DNA from 2 places in the Desulfocurvus sp. DL1XJH-121 genome. Region 2 is predicted to be linked to the other one. Evidence: riboswitches for the same ligand, from Rfam matches in the RefSeq annotation. Region 2 holds a riboswitch; the other holds the start of a gene.
The links. A riboswitch is a leader RNA that binds a small molecule or an ion and turns the genes downstream of it on or off. The one in region 2 is predicted to bind cobalamin.

Region 1: another riboswitch for cobalamin. It lies ahead of metE (5-methyltetrahydropteroyltriglutamate--homocysteine S-methyltransferase); the one in region 2 lies ahead of ACYYG1_RS06915 (sirohydrochlorin cobaltochelatase).

The regions. Positions count from the first base shown of each region.
Region 1 covers NZ_JBTVWW010000011.1:102,982-110,230, forward strand. Annotated here, with positions in the region: gene ACYYG1_RS09760 (FAD-dependent oxidoreductase) at 1-1,437, shown strand, start outside; gene qmoC (quinone-interacting membrane-bound oxidoreductase complex subunit QmoC) at 1,450-2,631, shown strand; gene ACYYG1_RS09770 (zinc ribbon domain-containing protein) at 2,688-3,362, shown strand; cobalamin riboswitch at 4,235-4,422, shown strand; gene metE (5-methyltetrahydropteroyltriglutamate--homocysteine S-methyltransferase) at 4,550-6,826, shown strand.
Region 2 covers NZ_JBTVWW010000007.1:106,438-113,686, reverse strand. Annotated here, with positions in the region: gene ACYYG1_RS06945 (class I SAM-dependent methyltransferase) at 1-372, shown strand, start outside; gene ACYYG1_RS06940 (rubredoxin) at 483-641, shown strand; gene cobI (precorrin-2 C(20)-methyltransferase) at 702-1,415, opposite strand; gene ACYYG1_RS06930 (ABC transporter substrate-binding protein) at 1,572-2,462, opposite strand; gene ACYYG1_RS06925 (ABC transporter ATP-binding protein) at 2,455-3,267, opposite strand; gene ACYYG1_RS06920 (FecCD family ABC transporter permease) at 3,264-4,343, opposite strand; gene ACYYG1_RS06915 (sirohydrochlorin cobaltochelatase) at 4,348-5,247, opposite strand; cobalamin riboswitch at 5,392-5,596, opposite strand; gene ACYYG1_RS06910 (hypothetical protein) at 5,929-6,333, shown strand; gene ileS (isoleucine--tRNA ligase) at 6,477-7,249, shown strand, end outside.

The DNA.
Region 1 (7,249 bases), on a different contig from region 2:
CCCGGGGTCATGACCACCGCCGAGATGGAGGCCAAGGTCAAGGAAGGCTCCTTCCGCGGCAAGCGCGTGGCCTTCGTGCTGAACACCTCCAAGCTGATGCCCAAGAACCTCTACGCTCCCAAGTGCAAGGCCGAGCCCGCCGAGGAAGCGGCCAAGGCCGAGGGCGAGGAGGAAGCGGCCTTCGTGTTCGAGGATCTCGAACACGAGCGCCACCTGCCCTTCTCCAGCGCCATCAACTCCGTGGTGTCCATCAAGCAGGCCGGCTACGTCCGCGAGCTGGACGACAACGCCCAGGCCTACATCATCTACGAGGACATGATCGTCCAGGGCATCCACGAGAAATACTACAAGGCCGCGTCCGACGACCCGGGCATCATGCTCACCAAGGGCTACGTCTCGCGCATCGAGCAGGACATGGACGGCGGCATCCTGGTCACGGTGAAGAACAACCTCATCGGCCAGGACTTCGAGCTGAAGGTCGACACGGTGGTGCTGCCCACGGGCATCGTTCCCACCACGGCCAAGGACCCGGTGATGAACTTCGTGTACCGCCAGGGCCCGGCCTTCCCCGACCTGGACCTGTTCGACGGGTTCTGCGACTCCAACTACATCTGCTTCCCCTACGAGACGCGCCGCACGGGCGTGTACGCGGCGGGCTGCGTCCGCCAGCCCATGCTCATGGACAACGCCGAGGAGGACGCGGCCGGAGCGGCGCTCAAGGCCATCCAGTGCATCGAGTCCGCCAACCGCGGCGTGTCCGTGCACCCGCGCTCGGGCGACCTGACCTTCCCCGAGTTCAACTTCGTGCGCTGCACCCAGTGCAAACGCTGCACCGAGGAATGCCCCTTCGGCGCCCTGGACGACGACGAGAAGGGCACTCCCATGCCCAACCCCACGCGCTGCCGCCGGTGCGGCACCTGCATGGGCGCCTGCCCCGAGCGCGTGATCTCCTTCGCCAACTACAACGTCGACCAGATCGGCTCGGCCATCAAGGCCGTGAAGGTCCCCGACGACATGGAGAAGGACGGGCCCCGGGTCATCATCCTGGCCTGCGAGAACGACGCCTACCCGGCCCTGGACATGGCCGCCATGCGCGGCAAGTCCTGGAGCCCCTACGTGCGCATCCTCCCGGTGCGCTGCCTGGGCTCGGTGAACGCCATCTGGGTCGCCGACGCCATGAGCAAGGGCGTGGACGGCGTGATGCTCCTCGGCTGCAAGTACGGCGACGATTACCAGTGCCACTTCGTGAAGGGCTCGGAAATCTGCAACCGCCGCAAGGAGAACATCGCCGAGACCCTTGAGCGCCTTGGTGTGGAACCCGACCGCGTCGAGCAGTACCAGGTCGCCATCGACGAGTACGACAAGCTGCCCGGCATGATCGAAGAGTTCATGGACATGATCCTCGAGAAGGGTCCCAACCCGTTCAAGGGCTACTAGGAGGAGATACCCATGTCGAAAGCTGTTCGGATCGAACCTGATCTGCAGTTCATCAGGGACTTGCAGGAGGTCGGGGGCGAATCCCTGAAAAAGTGCTACCAGTGCGCCACCTGCTCGGTGGCCTGTCCCCTGTCCCCGGCGGACGCCCCCTATCCCCGCAAGGAGATGATCTGGGCGCAGTGGGGCCTGAAGGACAAGCTGGTCAACGATATCGACATCTGGCTGTGCCACAACTGCGGCACCTGCTCCGACCTCTGCCCCCGGGGCGCCAAGCCCGGCGACCTGCTGGCCGCCCTGCGCAACATGGCCTACCGGTCCCTGGTTTCGCCCACGGTCATCGGCAAGTGGATGAGCTCGTCCAAGTACCTGCCCATCCTGGTGGCCATCCCGGCGGTCCTGTGGCTGTTCGTGTGGTACCTGACCACCGGCCTGACCATCCCGGACGGGGAGATCGTGTTCGGCAAGATCTTCCCGGGCGACTACACCATCGACCCCATCATGAGCCTGACCTTCTTCTTCATGGTGGCGACCTTCGTCATCGGCTGCTCCAAGCTGATCAAGTCGTTCACGAGCACGGGCGGGACCTACTACGTGGGTGCCCACGAGAAGCCCTGCATCGTGGACTGCGTGAAGGACGTTCTGCTGAACGAGATCGGCCAGCACACCAACTTCAAGGACTGCGAAGGCGACGAAAACGACATCCAGAGCGAGGAGCGCTTCAAGGGCCACCTGTTCTTGTTCTACAGCTTCGTGGCCCTGGCCATCGTCACCGGCCTGGTGGCCTTCGGGCACTGGGGCGGCAAGGTCATCGAATTCATCTCGCCCATGGGCCACACGCCCATGCACCTCTTGAACCCGGTCAAGCTCCTGGCCAACGCGGGCGCCATCGCCATGCTCATCGGCCTGACCAAGCTCACGCGCAGGCGCATGAACCTGGACGACTCCAAGACCAAGTCCAACTACTACGACTGGTATCTGTTGGGGCTCATCTGGGTCATCGCGCTGACGGGCATCGGAGCCGAGCTGCTGCGGCTTCTGGGCGTCGCCACCCTGGCCTACCCGGTGTACTTCGGTCACCTGGTGGCGGTGTGGATGCTGTTCGCCTACTTGCCCTGGTCCAAGCTGGGCCACCTGATCTACAGGACCGTGGCCCTGGTTTACGCCCGCTACATCGGCCGTGTGCCCCTGGGCTAGCCCGGCACTCGTGAACAGGACAAATCATTTCCTTACGGAACAGGAGGAAGAATACAATGGCTGAGAGCACCGACCGCAAGGTTTTCTCCATGGGCACCTTCGCCGCGTACCTCACGGGCGAGGACAAGGACTCGAACATGGCCGCCATCAAGGACATGCTCGGCTACATGACCCAGCTTGAGATCGACGGCGCGAGCCTGCCGTTCGCCGAGGCCATCGCCAAGGCCTGGATCTACGAGCAGAACCCCGAGCTCATCAACATCGCGGGCAAGGCCGACCAGTTCGGCCAGCACGTGTCCGTGCCCGTGCTGCCCGAGGACGTCACCGCCCAGGTGTCCGCCATCGTGGCCGAGCTCAAGGGCACCAAGGACAAGAACGCCGAGCAGGCCGCCAAGATCTCCGACCTGGAGAAGAAGCTGGCCGACGCCCAGTCCAAGCTCAAGGCCGCCGAGGCCAAGGTCACCACCTACGAGGCCCAGCTGGGCGAAGGCGAGAAGAAGCTCTCCGTATCCGAGGGCAAGATCGACTCCGTGACCGGCAAGGTCGACGACCTCATCGCCAAGATCGAGCAGGTCATCGCCCACGGCGTGGTCACGGCCGCTGCCGGCGACGGCGGCGCCGCCGCCCCGGCCGCCTCGGCCGACGCCGCCGCCCAGGACACTCCGGGCGAGGTTTCGTCCGACTTCGGCTTCGGCACCGACGATTCCGGCGGGGACAGCTTCGGGTTCTAGAGTATAATGTGAGTGTGGAAAGCATCGAAGCCCCGGTCCGAATGGACCGGGGCTTCTTGCGTTTGTGGGGCGAAAGCATGGTATACACGAGACAGTCGGTCTGCTGTAGCGCAAAACCAACCGTGCCCTCCCGCCCTCCCGCCGCGTTCCGCAACAGGTTTGATGGGGTGGTTTTGGGGGAGGGGTTGTGGTGCTGCGGGCGCGTGGCGCGGGAGAGGCGCGCTCCCTTCGAGGATTTGTCCCGCCGCGCGGCTGCCCGCAGAGGCGGGCCTGCATCCAGGCGGTCGCACCCCTCTCCCGCGCCACGCGCTGGGGCACCAGCGGAGAGCCTCCCGCTCCGAGAACGCGACGGGAATAAAGAAGAGGTATCCTACCTGACGAAGGAGATGGGGCCGCAGGCTATGATCATACTTGGCCCCATGGTGCCATGCTATTTGCGATGCTGCCCCGCCAGCTCCCCAACCCCCGGCGCGCTGCCCGGCGCAGCGGCTGTGATGGTAATCAACGAAGCGGAGCCGGGCTCGTGCGACGGGGCGGCATCACCTGTGCCGCGACACGAGGGGAAGAATCATTAAGGGACCGCACCACCGCGACTTCCCAGCGCCCCATGCGGGTGCGGGGGGCGTAGCGGCTGTGATGGTAATCAGAAAAGCGGAGCCCCCCGCACCCGCATGGGGCGCGGCCGCATCACCTCCCTCCCCTCATTCTCGACAAACCCACGCCCTACCCGCGAGGGAACGCGGCGGGTGGGGAGGGAGGGAACCGTTGATTTTGCACCACGACAACAAGCCCCACCCCCACGTAAACCCACCGAACCAACTACACTTCCTCTGCTTTTCCAATTCCCCCTCCCCCTCCCCCCAACTTGACACCCCAAAAATCCTAATATAAGGATATCTCAATATATTGATACAGGCAGGAAACGGAAGACGGTGCAAATCCGTCGCGGGCGCGCCGCTGTAACCGGCATTATCCCCCCGCAGTCACTGTCCCCCGGGACGGGAAGGCTGCGGGACCATGGGGCCGGAAGCCAGAAGACGCCCTGCCTGAGAAGCTCGGCTACCTCGCGTACAGGTGGTGGATGCGGCGTCCGGCGGGTGGAGCATCGGCTCCGGTTTCGCTGCGCTCTCTCCCCCCGCGTGGTCCCCTGCTTCCTGGTACGAACTTCAGTACAAGGAGAAAGGACTATGCTCTCACATGTGCTCGGTTTTCCCCGCATCGGGAAGGACCGCCAACTGAAACGGGCCCTGGAGGCCCACTGGCGCGGCGAGACCACGGCCGCGGACCTGGAGGCTGAGGCCGCGCTGATCCGCGAGGACGCCTGGCGGCTGCAGGCCGCACAGGGCCTGGGCCTCGTGGCTGTGGGCGACTTTTCCCTCTACGACCACATCCTGGACACGGCCATGATGGTCGGCGCGGTTCCCCGGCGGTTCGGCCTGCCCGGCGAGGCCCGGGACACGGACACGTATTTCCGCATGGCCCGGGGCGACGCCCAGGGGGGCGTCCCGGCCATGGAAATGACCAAGTGGTTCGACACCAACTACCACTACATCGTGCCCGAGTTGGACGAGATCCCGCGCTACGCCATGGCGGACACCCGCATCCTTGACCACGCCCGCCGCGCGGCGGAGCTGGGCCACAGGCCCAAGGCCGTGCTCGTGGGCCCGGCGACCTTCCTCTCCCTGGCCAAGGCGCCCCAGGGCGCGGACCGCTGGGAACATCTGCTGCCCCTGGCCCGGGTCTACGCCGAGGCCGTGGCGGCCCTGGCCGAGGTCTGCCCCTGGATCCAGATCGACGAACCCGTGCTCTGCGCGGACCTTGGGCCGGAGGCGCGCACGGCCCTGCGCAAATCCTGGGCGCTGCTGCACGACGCGGCCGGAGGCGCGCACCTGCTGCTGGCCGCCTACTTCGGGCCCCTGGGCGAGAACCTCAAGCTGGCTCAGTCCCTGCCCTGCCACGGGCTGCACGTGGACCTCTGCCGGGGCCGGGGCCAGCTGGACGAGGTCCTGGACACCCTGCCCGAGGGACGCTGCCTGTCCCTGGGCCTGGTGGACGGGCGGAACATCTGGAAGAACGACCTGGACCGCTCCCTGGGCGCCCTGCGCAGGGCCATGGACAGGATCGGAGAGGAGCGGGTCCTGGCGGCCACAAGCTGCTCCCTGCTGCACTGCCCCGTGGACCTGGACGGTGAATCCGCCCTGGCCCCGGAACTGCGCGACTGGATGGCCTTCGCCGTGCAGAAATGCGGCGAGACCGCCTTGCTGGCCCGCGCGGCCACGGGCGGCCTCGCGGACGAGGCCCTGGTGGCCACCCGCCGCTCCCTGGCCCGCCGCGCGGCCAGCCCGCTGACGCGCGACCCGTCCGTGCGGGCGCGCACGGCGAGGGTGGACGAGGCCATGCGCACGCGCACATCGCCCTTTGCCGCGCGCAAGCCCGTGCAGGACGCGGCCCTGGGCCTGCCCCCGTTCCCCACCACCACCATCGGTTCCTTTCCGCAGACCCCGGACATCCGCCGCGCGCGCCTGGCCCGGCGCAAGGGCGAGATGGACGAGACCGCGTACACCGAATTCGTGCGCGGCCTCATCAAGGACGCGGTGGACCGCCAGGAGGGGCTCGACCTGGACGTGCTGGTGCACGGGGAGCCCGAGCGCAACGACATGGTGGAGTATTTCGGCCAACAGATGAAGGGCTTCTGCTTCACCCGGAACGGCTGGGTGCAGAGCTACGGCAGCCGCTGCGTGAAGCCCCCGGTGATCTACGGCGACGTGTCCCGGCCCGAGCCCATGACCGTGGACTGGATCACCTACGCCCAGGGCCTGACCGCAAAGCCCATGAAGGGCATGATCACCGGGCCGGTGACCATCCTCAACTGGAGCTTCGTGCGCGACGACATGCCCCGCGCCGAGGTCTGCGCCCAGATCGCCCTGGCCATGCGCGACGAGGTCGCGGACCTGGAAAAGGCGGGCATCAGGATCATCCAGATCGACGAGGCAGCCCTGCGCGAGGGCCTGCCCCTGCGCGCCGCGGAGCACGAGACCTACCTGCGCTGGGCCGTGGATTGCTTCCGAGTCACGGCCGCCTGCGTGGCCGACGCCACCCAGATCCACACCCACATGTGCTACAGCGAATTCAACTCCATCGTGGAATGGATCGCGCGCATGGACGCCGACGTCATCAGCATCGAGGCCAGCCGCAGCGGCATGGACCTGCTTTCGGCCTTCGAGGAGTTCGAATATCCCAACGACATCGGCCCGGGCGTGTACGACATCCACAGCCCGCGCGTGCCGGGCGTGGAGGAGATTCTGGACCTCCTGCGCCAGGCCCTGGAGGTCATTCCCGCGGAGCGCCTGTGGGTCAATCCCGACTGCGGGCTGAAGACCAGGGGCTGGGCAGAGTCCACTGCGTCCCTGAAAAACATGGTCGCAGCCGCCAAAAAACTGCGCACGGAACACGGCCCAAGCTGAACGCACGGGCCCGGTCCATGGCGGATCGGGCCCGTTTTTCACGGCGGCCAGGCCCCTTTCTGGAGTCCGTCCGGCCTTGGACGGGATTGGAAATTCCACGTCCGCGCCCGCAAATCAGCTCCGATTTTTTTGCGCCAGAGGTCGGTTTTCGCACCTCTCGAACCCGATTTTGCGCAAGCCTATCCCCCTTCCGGGCGCAAAAACCAACGCCCCTACACACGAATCTCGCCCAAAAACGCCCCGGCTTTGACCTTATTCCGGCCCGAACGAGACCTCGGAACCTTTCCGCTTTCGCGTCCCCAGGCCTTGCGCCCGGCCGGGGATGTCGTTCTGTTTCCCCGTCGCAAAACGGCCTTTCGATCGGAAAAGCGACAGAAAAACCGAAGCCTACGCCCATTTTCGAGGTAATAATGACGATCGTTC
Region 2 (7,249 bases):
CGCCCCGGCGGCCTGGCCGTGATTTCCGTGCCCGATCTGCAGCAGGCCGCCGCCATGGTGGCCGAGGGCAAGGCCGAGGAGGCGCTCTACTCCACGCCCCTGGGGCCGGTGATGCCCCTGGACATGATCTACGGGCACCGCGCGGCCATGGCCAAGGGCAACCGCTTCCTGGCCCACGGCATCGGATTCACCGCCGAGACCCTGGCCGGAGCCTTGTCCGGGGCCGGGTTCGGGGACGTGAAGGTCGTCCGCGATCCCCAGTCGTTCTCCCTCTGGGCCACGGCGAGGAACGCCGCGTCCGGCACCGCCGCGCCCGAGGGCGCCGACCCGGTGGACGACGTTTCCGAGCCGGACGGCCCCTTCGGCATCTAGCCCTCTTCCCCTCCGCGCCCATTTTCCGCGTTCAGGTCTTGCGTTTTCCCCTGCCCGTGCTATTTTATTGAGAACGTTTACTATGTTCAAACCCCGCCAAGGAGGCCATGATGGACAAGTGGGAATGCCCTTGCGGCTATGTCTATGATCCCGAGGAAGGCGACGTGGAGAACGGCGTGCAGCCCGGAACCCCGTGGGAGCAGGTGCCCGAGGACTGGGTCTGTCCCAAGTGCGGCGCGGAAAAGGAATATTTCGAGAAAGTCGAATAACAACGGCGCGGCCCCCGGAGAGAATCCGGGGGCCGCGTTGCTTTTATGTCCCGGCGGGGCTCAGGCCTTGCCGTTGCGCCGCGCCAGAAGCAGGGAAAAATACTGCGGATGGGCCCCTTCCGGGTCCATGTCGCTCTGGATGCGTTCCCCCTCCTGCCCGCAGTTGGAGACCAGGACGGCCGATTCGCGCAGGCCCGTCTCGTCCAGGGCCGCCAAGATGTCGTCGAAATGCTTGTAGGCCTTGAGCACCACCACGCTGTCCGCCGTGCGCGCGGCCTTGCGCAGGGCGTCCCCGCCCTTGGCCCCGGAGACCACGGCCAGGGTCTCCTCGGCCTCGGCCAGCACCGTGCCCGCGGCGGCCGCCGCCGCGCAGTAGGACGTCACCCCGGGCACCACCTCCACCGGGGCCTTGGAATCCAGCCCGCGCAGGGTGCGCAGGAGATAGCCGAAGGTGCTGTAGGTCAGCGGATCCCCCAGGGTCAGGAAGGCCACGGACAGCCCGGCGCGCAGGTCCGCCAGCACGGCCCGGGCGTTTTCCGTCCAGGCCGCGTCCAGGGCGGCCTTGTCGCGGGTCATGGGAAAGGCCAGGGTCTCCACCTCCACTCCCGGGCGCAGATGCGGCCGCACGATGCCGTGGGACACGGAGTGGGTGTTCTTGCTGGAGCGCGCCGCATAGACCTTGTGGGCCTCGCCCAGCACGCGCACGGCCTTGACCGTGAGCAGCTCGGGATCGCCCGGGCCCACGCCCACGCCGTACAATATTCCGTAATCCATTACTTTTCCTTTTGTTTATCAAAATTCCGAAAATTATTCTTCCCAGGCCGTTCAAAAATAGTGAGATGCAAGGCGCAAGAAAAATTCAAGACCGAAGCGTACTCCCCGTACGTGAGGGTTTGAATTTTTCGCAGCAACGCAGCAGATCGCTGTTTTTCAACGGCCTGGGTGCAGAAATTCCGCCAGTTCTTCCACGGCCCGCACCGCGTTGGGGCCGGGCCGGGAATACAGGCCCTCGTCCACGGTGAGCACCCTGCCCCGGCGCACGGCGGGCAGGGACGCCAGAAGCGGCCGCTCGGCCGGGGGCAGGGGATTTTTGTTCATGGCCCCGCTCTGGACCACGTACACGTCCGGGTCGAGGCCGTACACGGCCTCCTCGCCCAGGCGCACCATCTTCTTGGACGAATCCACGGCGTTCTCCCCGCCCGCGCGGCGGATCACGTCGTCCACGATGCCCCCGCGCCCGGCGGCCAGCAGGCTCTGGGCGCGGACCTCGAAAAACACCCTGGGCCGCCCGGGCTCCGGCCCCAGCCGCGAGGCCACGGCGTCCAGCCGCGCGCGCATGGAGTCCGTGAGCGCCCCGGCCTCGGCCTCGGCCCCTGCCAGCGCGCCCAGGGACTGGACGGCCTGGAACAATTCCTCGAAATTCCTGGGGTTGTACACCGCCACGGTAAGGCCGTGCTCGCGCAGGGCGGCCACGGCCTGGGCGGCCTGGCTGCGCCCGGCCAGTTGCACCACCAGATCGGGCCTGAGGCCCAGCACCAGCTCCAGGCTGGGGCGCATGTGCGTACCCACGCTGGGCAGGGCCGCGAGCCCGGGCACGGTTTCGTCCGCCATGGTGCGCCCCACCAGCCGGTCCCCCAGGCCCATGGCCAGGTACAGCTCCGAAAACGCCCCGTACAGGCAGAGGATGCGCCGGGCCGGGGCCGCAAGTTCGATCCGCGCGCCCTGCCCGTCCACGGCCCGCACGCCCCCGGCCGATGCGGGCCGGGCGGCGGGGAGCAGCAGGACGAGGAACAGCAGCGCGGCCATCAGCCGTCTACCCATTGAAAACCTCCCGCATATGGCTGGCCCCGGGCACCCAGTGCGCCTGGGGGGCGCCCGTGCCCGGGTGCGGGGCCACCTGGATGCGCGTGCCGTAGATGCGGGTCAGGGTGTCGGCGTCGAAGACCTCCTCCACCTTCCCGGACACGGCCACGACCCCGTCCTTCAGGAAATGCAGCTCGTCGCAGTACAGGGCCGCGAGGTTCAGGTCGTGCACGGCCACCAGGGCGGCGCGCCCGGCGTCGGCCAGCTCCCGCAGCAGGTCGAACAGGGCCACGGTGCCCGCCATGTCCATGCTGGCCGTGGGTTCGTCCAGGAGCAGCACCTCGGCCTCCTGGGCCAGGGCGCGGGCCACGAGCACGCGCTGGAACTCGCCCCCGGAAATCTGATCCACGGGCCGGTCCCAGAGCCCGGGAACGCCGGCCAGGCGCAGGGCCTCGCGGGCCACGGCGATGTCCCGGTCCGAGGCCCGGCCCAGAAGCCCCTGATGCGCGTAGCGGCCCATGAGCACCACCGAGGAACAGCGCAGGGCGAAGGTGGTCTCGGCGCGCTGGGGCACGCAGGCGATGCGCCGGGCGCGCTGGCGCGGGGCCATGGAATGCACTTCGCACTGTTCGCCCGGCCCGGTCCAAAGCACGCGGCCCGCAGCGGGCGCGAGGACCCCGGAGAGGGTCGAGAGCAGCGTGGTCTTGCCGCTGCCGTTGGGGCCGAGGAGCCCGGTGATGGTGCCCGGCCCGAGGCGCAGGTCCACGCCCGAGAGCACCGTGCGCCCCTGGTGGGCGCAGGAAAGGTGTTCGGCCCGGATCACAGCGCGCCTCCCCTGGCCCGCCGCCTGAGCAGCAGGCAGAAGAACGGCCCGCCGAACAGGGCCGTGACCACGCCCACGGGCAGTTCCTGCCCGCCGGGCAGCAGCACCCGCGCCAGCACGTCGGACCAGATGAGGGCCACGCCCCCGGCCAGGGCCGATGCGGGCACCAATCGGCGGTGCTCCGCGCCCACTGCCATGCGCACCAGGTGCGGCACCACCAGCCCCACGAAGCCGATGACCCCGGACACGGACACGGCCGCGCCAGTGAGCAGGCTGGCCGCCAGGAGCAGGCGCAGGCGCGAACGGTCGGCGTCCAGCCCCAGCATGCGGGCCTGGGCGTCGCCCATGGACAAGAGGTCCACCTCCCGGGCCCAGGCCAGGGCCGCGAGGCCGCCGGCCAGCATGTAGGGCCAGACGAATGCCACGTGGGCCCAGCCCCGGCCCTGGAAGCTGCCCATGACCCAGAACACGATGCCCGTCACGGACTCCTCGTCCAGGGACTTGAGCAGGGAGATGAGCGCCGAAAGGAAGGTGGCCACCACGATGCCCGCCAGGACCACGGTTTCGCGCCGCAACCGCCCGGCCACGCTGCCCAGGGCGATGACCGCCGTCAGCGCCGCCCCGGCCCCGGCCATGGCCGCCAGGGGCAGCAGCCCCACCCCGGCCAGCACGGGCAGGGTTGAAATGCCCAGAAAGATGGCCACGGTGGCCCCGAAGGCCGCGCCCGTGGACACGCCGATGGTGAAGGGGTCGGCCAGGGGGTTTTGGAGGATGCCCTGGAACACGGCCCCGGCCATGGCCAGGGAAGCGCCCGTGAGCCAGGCCAGGCAGGCCCGGGGCAGGCGGATGTCCAGGACCACCACCCCGGCCACGGGGATCGGGTCGGCCAGCCCCCCGGTGAGCCCGGACCAGAGATGGCCCAGGACCTCGCCCGCGGGCACGGACAAGGGGCCGAACAGGCAGGCCAGAAACACCGAAACCACGGAGGCCAGCCCCAGCCCCGCCAGAAGCGGAGTCGTGGCCGCCTGCGCGTGTCCGGCGCCCAGGCGCCCCCTGTCCGTCCCCTGTCCGTTCATGATGCTAGTCCAGAGTGGCCAGGGCGGCTTTCAGATGCTCCACCCAGATGGCCCGGAAGGCCGGGTATTCGGCCGTGCCCTTGATGACGGGGGTGACCTTAAAGCCGGCCTTGGTCAGCACGGAGATCCAGGAATCGTCCTCCGCGCCGGCCATGTCGTTGCGCGCGTGGTCGCCGGCCACGGACATCAGGGGCCGGAGCCACACGGCCTTGACCTTGCGGGCCTTGAGCTCGGCCACCACGTAGTCCAGGCTGGGCGTCCCTTCCACGGTGCCCACCAGGATGTCGGAGTCCTTCTGGGCCAGATACCACTGCAGGCCGGGATAGTAGATGTTGCCCGCATGGTGGGTGCCGTGGCCCATGAGCACCACGGCCTCGCCCTTCTTGCGCTGTTTGGGCGTGGTGGCCAGGATGGCGTCCACGACCTTTTCCATGTCGCCGGGCCCGGTCATCATGGGCAGGCCCACGCTGAGCTTGTGGAACCCGCCGGGGATGCCCCGGAAGGAGTTCACCACGGACAGGACCTTCTGATGGAACTCCTCGCCGGGAATGGTGTGCAGGGACTGCACGGCCACGTCGGTGAAGCCCTCGTCCATCATCTTGGCCAGGGCGGTCTGCACGGAATCAGGCGACACGCCCTCTTCCTTCTGCAGCTTGTGGCGGATGATGTTGCTGGTATAGGCCCAGCGCACGGGCACGCCCGGGCAGTCCTTGGCGACCTGCTTCTGCATGTCCAGGAACGAGACCTTGGCCTCGGGCACGGAGGTGCCGAAGGCCACCAGCAGGATGCCCTTCTTGGGGGCCTTGGCACCGTCGTGGCCAGCCAGGGCGGGGATGCAAATGAGGCACAGGATCAGCGCCAGGGTCGCGGCGGACGCCGCTTTGAAGCCGGGGACGAAGCGCATGGACAAACCTCCTGCGTTCGTACAGGTGGGCGGCCTGAAACAATGGAGTGGAGCCGGCCGTTCCCATGGAACGGGCCGGGTAAGCGCCGGACGTATGTACGGGGAACGTCGAACCCGCCTGACGAATGCCCTCGTCGCCCGGCGGCTAGCGCAGGCCCCAAGGCAGGTCTTCTGGCTCTCCCGGAGTCCGTTTCGCCTTCCCGGAGCGCTTAACGCGTCCAGTGGCGTCATGAAACGGACATCCTCCCTTCCGCGCGGGAAGGGCCGGGATCACAGCGGCGGGGCCGCCCCGGATTCGCACCGGGTTCCCTGGCCCGACAAGCGGGCCGCCTTGAGGAAGCATCCTCTTACGCCAAAGCGCGGGATTTGTCATCGCCCCGGGGGGGCGCGCCGCATCCGGGACGTCGTATTTTTGGCTACCCGAGGTGTCCGTCTCGTCTTTTGATAATATCTTGAAAATACAGCCAGTTATAAAAAAATCTCATAATTTCTAGAGTCCCTCGCGCCCCTTTCCGTTGTTGGGCTATTCGCCCCGCTGCCCGCCCCTTCGCCTCGGGAAGTCCGCCGCGCAAGGCCCGGCGCGCCCTGGCCCGCGAGTTGCAAACGATCCCGTGTGTCCGTTGCGGCGCGGTGAGTTTCACTGTCCGCATGAAAAACTTTACCAATTTTCAAGAGGATCGCATGCGCTGGACGCCCCTGTTCCTGTTTCTGTTCCTGGCCCTGATCGTGGCCTTCGCCACCCCGGTGACCTGCGCCGAAGACTCGCAGGAGCGCGAGGCCCTGTCGCGGGTCACGGACCAGGCCGCGCCTTCGGGCTCCCACAGCGTGCGCCTGAAGGTCTCCCCCGTGACCTACGGCGGCTCCCACGGCCAGCAGGTCGCGCCCGCGCCCGACAAGCAGGACAGCACCGCCCTGGAGCGCCCCGTGCCCGACTCCCGCTATCGCGTGCGCCTGCATTTGGACGCCGCCGCGCCCCACGGGCCTTCGGATTCCGTCCTGGCCGCCAGGAGCTGCGCCAGGCGGCTCATGGCCCTGGTGGAACAGGACCTGCTCTCCCGCGCGCGGTTCCCCGGCATGGCCGCCTAGGGCCGCCCCGGGCCGCGAGCCCGCGCCTCACGGTCCGCCCGGGGCCGCCGCCCCCCCTCTCGCCTTGACTTTAGGGTGCAGTTGACTAAATTGGTGCCCTCCCTTTCGCACCAACATTTTCCTTACAAGGATTTGACCGCACCATGAGCGATTACAAGAAGACCCTGCATCTGCCCCAGACGTCCTTTCCCATGAAGGCCAACCTGGTCCAGCGCGAGCCCGAGACCCTCGCCTTCTGGGAGAAGATCGACGCCTACGGGGCCATGGTCCAAGCCAACGAGGGCGCGGACCGCTACGTGCTGCACGACGGCCCGCCCTACGCCAACGGCCACATCCACCTGGGCACGACCCTGAACAAGGTGCTCAAGGACATCATCGTCAAGTCCCGCAACATGGCCGGGACCAAGGCCGAATACGTGCCCGGCTGGGACTGTCACGGCCTGCCCATCGAGCACAAGGTCTCCCAGGAGTTGCGCGAAAAGGGCAAGACCGACCTGCCCGCCCTCACGGTGCGCAAGATCTGCCGTTCCTATGCCGAGAAATGGGTGGACGTGCAGCGCGGGGAATTCAAGCGCCTGGGCGTGCTGGGCACCTGGGACGACCCGTACCTGACCATGAAGCCCGTGTACGAGGCCGCCACGGCCCGCGAGCTGGGCAATTTCATGGGCAAGGGCTCGGTGGTGCGCGCCAAGAAGCCCATCTACTGGTGCAACGATTGCCAGACCGCCCTGGCCGAGGCCGAGGTGGAGTACGCGGACCACACCTCGCCCTCCATCTACGTGCGCTTCCCCCTGAACGATCCCAAGCTCAAGGACGTCGCCCCGGCCGTGGACCCGGCCAAGGCCTACGTGGTCATCTGGACCACCACGCCCTGGACCCTGCCGTCCAACCTGGCCGTGGCCCTGCACCCCGAGTT